DNA from 2 places in the Salinicola sp. genome. Region 2 is predicted to be linked to the other one. Evidence: predicted binding sites of a transcription regulator. Region 2 holds the regulator's gene; the other holds the start of a gene.
What was found. The regulator PhoB, encoded in region 2, activates phosphate uptake and scavenging genes when phosphate is short. The targets are predictions, from matches to a motif close to TGTCATANNNNTGTCANA.
Positions count from the first base shown of each region.

Region 1: the regulator PhoB is predicted to act here: its motif matches at 1,778-1,795, upstream of phnD (phosphate/phosphite/phosphonate ABC transporter substrate-binding protein).

Region 1 covers NZ_CEXLVS010000058.1:8,206-12,413, reverse strand. Annotated here, with positions in the region: gene phnC (phosphonate ABC transporter ATP-binding protein) at 1-604, opposite strand, end outside; gene phnD (phosphate/phosphite/phosphonate ABC transporter substrate-binding protein) at 689-1,699, opposite strand; gene AC3AYF_RS07210 (TraR/DksA C4-type zinc finger protein) at 1,943-2,374, shown strand; gene zigA (zinc metallochaperone GTPase ZigA) at 2,456-3,655, shown strand; gene AC3AYF_RS07200 (NADH:flavin oxidoreductase/NADH oxidase) at 3,896-4,208, shown strand, end outside.
Region 2 covers NZ_CEXLVS010000008.1:15,600-19,807, forward strand. Annotated here, with positions in the region: gene AC3AYF_RS01655 (methyl-accepting chemotaxis protein) at 1-94, opposite strand, end outside; gene phoR (phosphate regulon sensor histidine kinase PhoR) at 231-1,583, opposite strand; gene phoB (phosphate regulon transcriptional regulator PhoB) at 1,592-2,281, opposite strand; gene ubiA (4-hydroxybenzoate octaprenyltransferase) at 2,427-3,338, opposite strand; gene AC3AYF_RS01675 (chorismate--pyruvate lyase family protein) at 3,441-3,905, opposite strand; gene AC3AYF_RS01680 (NAD(P)/FAD-dependent oxidoreductase) at 4,128-4,208, shown strand, end outside.

The DNA.
Region 1 (4,208 bases), on a different contig from region 2:
TGATCAGTACCGGTAGCGACAGCTCCCGGGACAGATTCTGCAGCAGCTCCATGATCTGGCGCGAACTGACCGGGTCCAGCGAGGCCGTGGGTTCGTCGGCGAGCAGAATTTCCGGTTGCTGCATCAACGCACGCACCACGCCGACGCGCTGGCGCTCGCCGCCGGAGAGCGCATCGGCGCGCTTGTTGGCGTAGTGGGCGATGCCGACGCGCTCCATCAGGTGATAGGCGCGCTCGATGTCTTCCGCCGGGTACTTGCGCAGCGCCGCCCGCCAGTAGGGGATGTAGCCCAGCCTCCCGCACTGGACGTTCTCCATCACCGTCAGCCGGTCCACCAGGTTGAAGCCCTGGAAGATCATCCCGATTCGCCGGCGCGCCTTGCGCAGCTCTTCGCGTTTGAGAGACGTCAGCTCCAGGCCGTTGAGCTCGATACTGCCTTCCGTGGGTTCCACCAGGCGGTTGATGCAGCGCAGCAGGGTGCTCTTGCCGGCTCCCGAGGCGCCGATGATCGAGACCACCGATTCACCGGGGACGTCGAGATCGAGCCCGCGCAGCACCGGCTCGCCATGGCCGTACCGTTTGACCAGATTCTGAATGCGCAGCATGAGGGATCCTCGTGGAGAAACGGCGCCGAGTGTCGGCGCCGTCCGGTTGGTCTGCAGGATGACCGTGCTAGATCACGAACCGGGCTATTCGATGTTTTCCTGTGAGTAGACGACGCCGTTGGCATCCTGGATGTCACGAATCACTTCCCAATCCTTCTGGTACGTCACCGGGACGAACTTGGTCACGCCGTCGAACTCCTCGCCCAGTTCGGTACCTTTCATGTCGAAGCTGAAGAAGGCTTCCTTGATCTTGTCGATCAGCTCGGGCTTGAGGTTGTAGGCGTAGGTATAGGAGGTGGTGGGGAAGCGCTTGGATTCGAACACGATCTTGACCTCTTCCGGGTCGTAGAGGCCGCGTTCGGCCATGCGATCGACCACCTCGGAGGCGACCGGCGCGGCATCATAGTCACCCGCGACCACGCCCAGCATCGACTGATCGTGGGAGCCCGAATAGACCACCTCGTAGTCCTCGTCGGGGGTGATGCCCTGCTCGGGGAACAGGGCGCGTGGCGCCAGGTTGCCGGAGTTGGACGTGGGCGAGGTGTGCGCGACGCGCTTGCCCTTGAGGTCGCTCAGCTCGTCGATGCCGCTGTCCTTGCGGGTGTAGACCTGCAGGGTGTAGCCGAACTCGCCATCGTCGCTGCCCATGATCGCGAACGGCACCGCCCCGGCGAGATTGACCGCGAATGGCGTCGGCCCGGTGGAGAAGCCCGCGACCTGGATGCGTCCGCTGCGCATCGCTTCGATCTCGGCGGCGTTGGACTGCACGGCGTAGAAGCGCACGTCCTTGCCGGTCACGTCGCGGAGGTGCTCGATGAACGGTTCCCAGATATCGGCGTAGATCGCCGGATCCTCGACCGGGGTGTAGGCGAAGACCAGCGGATCGGGATCGAGGAGTTGGGATTCGTCGCTCGGCGCATCCGCGACCAGGTCGCCGTCGGCATCGCAGTACATGGGCGCCAGATCCCCGCGCTGCGGGCACTCCTCGGCGGCCTGTGCCGCAACGGTGAGGCCGCAGCCGAGTAGCAGCGTGGCCAACAGGGAAAGCGGCAGGCGTAGCGAGAGGGAGCTGGAGGGTTCGAGACGTCGTGGCATGGCGGATCTCCTGGGACGGAGGTTGTTATAGGCGACACCGACCGCGCGATTTGTCGATCTTTTTAGGGGCGCTTTCGGTGTCATGGTTTTGTCACAGTGTGGGCAAAATCCGCCGCAAAGCGCATTCGACTTTCGCTAATGACTGCATTTCATGTTCGTTTCCGAGCAGGGAGAGAAGAGTGTTGGCGTTTTTATTGTTATGTTATAACATTAACTGGTCGAGACGCTCCCGAGGAGGCCGCCATGCCGTTACCGCTTATCGAGGATGAGAGCCAACTGCTGGCAATGCCCGAAGGCGCCTACATGAACGAGGCTCAGCTCGACTTCTTCAGGCGGCGTCTACTGGCGGAGCAGGCTGAGCTGGAAGCCGCGCTGGAAGAGACCCGCCGTACCATCGTCGACAGCCGTGGTGCTGGCGACGAAGCCGATCTGGCCGCCAACGAGGAGACGCTGGGTCTGCTGCTGCGCCAGGCCGACCGCGAGACACGCCTGCTGCGCAAGATCGTCGGCACGCTGAAGCGGCTGAATGAGGGCGACTACGGCTTCTGCGAAGAGACCGGCGCGCCCATCGGCCTGCGGCGATTGCTGCTGAGACCCACCGCCACGCTGTGTCTCGAGGCCAAGCAGCGTCAGGAGCAGCGCGAGCATCACTACGCCAGGCGGCACAGCGCCTGACACGCCGAGTGCCGGCGACCCCAACATCCATGGCCCATTCGATACCGAGGCCGACCCGGACCGACCTTGCTGGAGGAATCCATGAACCCATTGCCCGTTACCGTGCTGTCCGGCTTTCTCGGCGCCGGCAAGACGACGGTGCTGAATCATCTGCTCAACAATCGCGACGGCCGGCGCATCGCGGTGATCGTCAACGACATGAGCGAGATCAATATCGATGCCGCCCTGGTGGAGCGCGAGGTCGATCTCAACCGTGCCGAAGAGAAACTGGTCGAGATGAGCAACGGCTGCATCTGCTGCACGCTGCGCGAGGATCTGCTGATCGAGGTGAATCGGCTCGCCGACGAAGGACGCTTCGACTACTTGGTGATCGAGTCCACCGGCATCTCCGAGCCGCTGCCGGTGGCGGAGACCTTCACCTTCGAGGATGAACAGGGGCGCAGCCTGTCCCAGGTCGCCCGACTGGACACCCTGGTCACCGTGGTCGACGGCGCCAACTTCCTTTCGCAATACCATGAGGCCAAGTCGCTGGCGGAAGCCGGCGAAAGCCTGGGCGAAGAGGACGAGCGCAACGTCGCCGGCCTGCTGGTGGATCAGATCGAATTCTGCGACGTGTTGCTGATCTCGAAATCCGATCTGATCGATACGCGCACCCTTGGCGAACTGGAGGCGGTGTTGAAAAGCCTCAACCCCGAGGCCGAGATCCTGCCCATCAGTCACGGTCAGGTCGCGCTGGATCGGGTGCTCGACACCGGCCGCTTCAGCTTCGAGAAGGCCCAGCTCGCCCCCGGCTGGCTCAAGGAGCTGCGCGGCGAGCACGTCCCCGAGACCGAGGAGTACGGGATCTCCAGTTTCAGCTTCGAGGCGCGCCGCCCGTTCCACCCGCAGCGCTTCTTCGAGCTGTTGCACGGCGACTGGGGCGACGGCCGCCTGCTGCGCTCCAAGGGTTTCTTCTGGCTCGCCAGCCGGCCACAGTTCGCCGGCCAGTGGAGCCAGGCCGGCGGCATCGCCCACCACGGCTTCGCCGGCCTGTTCTGGCGTGCGGTGCCCGAGTCGCGCTGGCCGCAGGATCCCGAATACCGCGCCTCCATCCTGGAGAAGTGGCAGGAACCCTTCGGCGACATGCGCCAGGAGCTGGTCTTCATCGGCCAGGGCCTGGATGCCGTCGGGATTCGGCAACGGCTCGAGGCGTGCCTGCTAAGCGACGACGAACTGGCTCGCGGCAAGGAGTACTGGATGACGTTGCCGGACCCGTTCCCCGATTGGGGGGCTGCCGCCTGAGTCCATCGTGGCCGGCTCGCTGGTGCCGCCTCGCTGTGGTCTGGTCTCCACCAGAGCTTCCCCGGTAGTCCCTTGTGGGCTTCACCGGGGTTTTTTATGGTCGCCGTTCTCCTGATGCCCACTTCGCGACCTCGACGACCACCTCGGTGGGTTTTTGTTTTCGTCATCGAGAGGCAGGCATTGCCAAATAATTATTAGCAAGCTACATTTTCGCCATCATCCATCTCAGGAACAGGATTCATGGCCTCTCCCAAGCTGTTTACGCCGCTCGAGCTCGCCGGGCTCGAGCTGGCCAATCGCATCATGATTTCACCGATGTGCCAGTACTCCGCCGACGAGCACGGCAACATGACCGACTGGCACACCATCCATCTCGGCAACCTGGCGCTCTCCGGCGCCGGGCTGCTGGTGATCGAGGCGTCGGCGGTGGCGCCGGAAGGGCGCATCACCCCAGGGGACGTCGGGCTCTATTCCGACGCCAACGAGCAGGCGATGGCGCGCACGCTGGAGGCGGTACGGGCCCATTCGCCGATGCCGATCGGCATTCAACTGG
Region 2 (4,208 bases):
TCTCGCGCTTTTCCAGGGCCATCCAGCCCACCAGGATCAGCATGCCCAGCCACATCAGGCCAACCGTGATCCAGAGTTTTCGTCGCATCGTCATCTTCAGGGGCGTCCTTTTCTTCGCGAGAAGCAATTCATATAAACAACTAGTGGCTATGAACCGACCTCGTTATCGGCCGGGGACGCCGAAGATTGAGCGGGTATCGAAGGAGAGCGCCGAAAAAGGAGGGGATTGGTCAGGCTGATGTCGACGTATCGGAGGAGGGGGAGGTCGGCAGTGCGGGCGCCACGCGCGCCGCCGGGAACACGCAGCGGAAGCGCGCGCCGAGCCCCGGACGACTGACGATTTCCAGGCTGGCGTCGTGACGCAGCAGCACATGCTTGACGATGGCCAGGCCCAGTCCCGTACCGCCGGTGGCGGCACTGCGACCCTTGTCGACGCGATAGAAGCGCTCGGTCAGCCGCGGGATATGGATGGGGTCGAAACCGTCGCCGTTGTCTTCCACTTCGATGGCGGCGCCGTCGTGCCAGGGCTTCCAGCGCAAGGTGATGGTACTGCCTTCCGGCGTGTAGCGAACGGCGTTGAAGACCAGGTTGGAGACGGCACTGCGTATCTCCTTGGTGTTCGCCAGCAGATGCCGCGACTCTTCGGCTTCTATCGACAACTGGTGGCGTTGCGCGCTCAACTCGCGGGCATCGGCGGCGATATCGTGGAGCAGGGCGGTCACGTCCAGGGTGTCGCGGTCGTCGTCGGGGCTGTCGATCTCGAGCCGCGACAGCAGCAGCAGATCCTCGACCAGGTTCTGCATGCGCGTGGTCTGGGCCTGCATCTGGCCGAACCCGCGCTGCCAGCGTTGGGGCAACTGGTCGGCATGATCCGAATAGGTTTCGAGATAGCCGGCCAGCACCGTCAGCGGCGTGCGCAGTTCATGGGAGACGTTGGCGACGAAGTCGCGGCGCATCATCTCCAGTTGGTGCAGTCGGGTCACGTCCCGCGCCATCAGCAGGCGTTCGTTGTCGCCGAACAGGGTGAGATTGAACTGCAGGGTGCGGTTGGCCTGGACCGGGGAGGGAATCAGCAGCGGTTCGCGATAGTCGCCCGTCTCGAAGTAGGCGATGAAACGAGGGTCGCGCAGGAAGTTGGTGATCGGCTGCCCGCGGTCGTGATCGGGCTGCAGGCCGAGCATGTCGCAGGCCGCGCTGTTCCACCACTCGAGATCGCCCTGGGGATCCAGCATCACCACGCTGTCGCGCATCGCCTCGCAGGAGTCCTGGATCCGCCGCAGGATGTCGCGCAGTCGCTGCTGCAGCTGGGTCTGCGCTTTCTGATAGTGATACAGGCGGTCGAACAGATCGCCCCAGACGCCGGTACCGGGTGGCGGCGCCTCGCGGGGGTTCTTCAGCAGCCAGACATAGAGCATGCGCACGTGGCGCAGATGCAGGAAGACATAGAGCCCCAGGCCGGCCGCCAGCCCCCAGCCCATTCCGGCGAGCAGGTCGCCGCCCAGTTCGCCGAGCAACAGCCCCATCGCGCCAAGCCCGAACAGCATGTAGCCGAGGCGCCACAGTTCGTTGATCCAGTAGCGCACGTCCTGACTTACTCCCTGATCGAAAAGCGGTAGCCGGTGCCGCGCACGGTCTGGACCAGATGCTGGTGCGCTTCGCCCAGGGATTTGCGCAGGCGCCGAATGTGGACGTCGACGGTACGCTCTTCCACGTACACGTTGCCGCCCCAGACCTGATCCAGCAACTGGCTACGGGTGTAGGCACGTTCCTGGTGGGTCATGAAGAACTGCAGCAGGCGATACTCGGTCGGGCCGATCTCCAGGGCGCCGCCGTTGGAGGTGACGCGGTGGCTGGAGGGATCGAGCCGCAGCCCCTCGACCTCGACCGCCTCCTCGATACCCGGCGGCGTGGCCCGGCGCAACACCGCCTTGAGACGCGCCACCAGCTCGCGCGGTGAAAACGGCTTGGTGATGTAATCGTCGGCGCCGGCTTCCAGCCCCTGGACCTTGTTGTCCTCTTCACCCTTGGCGGTGAGCAGGATGATCGGCATCTCGGCGGTGGCCTCCTCGCGCTTCAGGCGGCGCGCGAGTTCGATGCCGCTGGTGCCGGGCATCATCCAGTCGAGCAGAATCAGGTCGGGTTTCTGGTCCAGCGCCATGGCGTGGCCGGTCTGGGCGTTGTCGGCTTCCAGTACGCGATAATCGGCCATTTCCAGGGCGACGGCGATCATTTCGCGGATGGATGACTCGTCGTCAACGATGAGTACGGTCTTGGAGCTCATGCGCAATGCCTCGAGTGAGCCGCCGGTTAGCCTGGTTGCGTGGCGTCGATGACACCATCGGGCGTAGCTTCCGGCCGTGACAGAACGGTGACGATTACATCGTGAAAATATGACATCGATATGACAGTCGTGCCAATCGCATCATTCAGGTCGGTGGCCACAGGGCAAGCATCAGCCCCGCGAACAGCAGCAGCCCGGACCAGAAGTTGATGAGAAAGGCGCGAAAGCAGGCGTCGCGCTCGCGTTCCCGGATCAGCCACTGCTGATAGACGAAGGTGGCCGCCATCGCGGCCAGGCCCAGCCAGAAGAATCCGCCCAGTTGGGTCCGCATGCCGATCCAGGTCAGCAGGGCCAGGGTCAGCACCTGCAGCAGGCCGATGATCCGCTTGTCCCACTGGCCGAACAGCCGCGCGGTGGACTTGATCCCGATCTTGATGTCGTCGTCGCGGTCGACCATCGCGTACTGGGTATCGTAGGCCACGGTCCAGGCAACGTTGGCGAGCAGCAGCAGCCACGCTTCCAGCGGTACCTCGCGGCTCACCGCCATGAACGCCATCGGGATGCTCCACGAGAACGCCATGCCCAGCACCACCTGCGGCAGATGGGTATAGCGCTTCATGAACGGATAGATCGCCGCCAGCGCGACGCCGACGAAGGAGAGCAGCACGGTGGCCAGGTTGGTGAAGCAGACCAGCACGAATGCCAGCACCACCAGACCCGCGAACAGGATCCTGGCCTCCTGCTCGCTGATCCGTCCGGTCGCCAGCGGGCGCTCCCGGGTCCGCTTGACGTGGCCGTCCAGATGACGGTCGGCGTAGTCGTTGACGACGCAGCCGGCGGCGCGCATCAGGTAGACACCGATCACGAAGATGATCAGCGTGGCGCGATCCGGCAGCCCGTCGGCCGCCAGCCACAGCGCCCACAGCGTCGGCCACATCAAAAGCCAGGTGCCGATCGGCTTGTCGAGGCGCGTCAGGCGCAGAAAATCGGGCAGGCGGGCGAGGCCGCGGGGGGCTGGATTGCCGCTGGGAGTGGAAGGGGAACCGGCGCTGGGCATACGAATCTCCGAAACGGCAAGGCCTCTGAATCGGCAACGACTTTACTGCAACTGCGGCCTCGCTTCGAGGTGGGAACCGTGGTTCAGGTCGTGGATCGTCGTTCAGGGGGACGCAAGGCCCAGATCCTCCGCCATTTCATGCAGGAAGCACTCCTGCACCAGCAGCTGGAATCCTCCGTGGCGAAAGCGCGAACGACGCAGCCAGACGCCCTCGCCACCGGGCGAGAGCGGCGCGATCTCGATCGGATCGCGCTCGAGATCGGGCTGGGCGAAGAGCCAGCTGCCCAGCGAACGCTCTCCCAGCGTGCGCAGACGACGACAGCCGATACGATCCAGCGGGGCGATCGAACGCGCCGCCACCCACGGCCGCTCGCCGCTCATCAGCGTGACCTCGCGTATCCAGGCCACGGCGGTGGGAGGCAGGCCCAGGGCCTGGGCTTCGTCGCGGCGCGGTCGTTCGATGCCCTGGTGTACCAGCCTGACCCGAAAGGGGCGCTCTGAGGCCGCGATCAGCCGCGCGGTGAGCGAGTCGGTGGAAGCCACCCACTGCCACCAGGCGGCGGTCATGCGGGGGCGCCGCGTGGCTGCGGGGGCCCAGCGAATCCATCGCCAGGATCGTGCGGCGGGCGGAAGGGCATGGCAGTGACAGGCTGAGGGCACGCGAAACGACTCCATCAAGACGCACCGGGGAAGCGCCGTGGAAAAAGCCATGAACCACCGGGACGGCGCGGGTCGAAGGCGGCGTAGTGTAACATGAGGCCTCGAGACGACCGACCGAACGAGCCCTCAATGAGCCAATCCGATCACTCCACCGCGCCCCTGACGATCGTCGGCACCGGAATGGCCGGCGTGGGCCTGGCCCGAGCCATT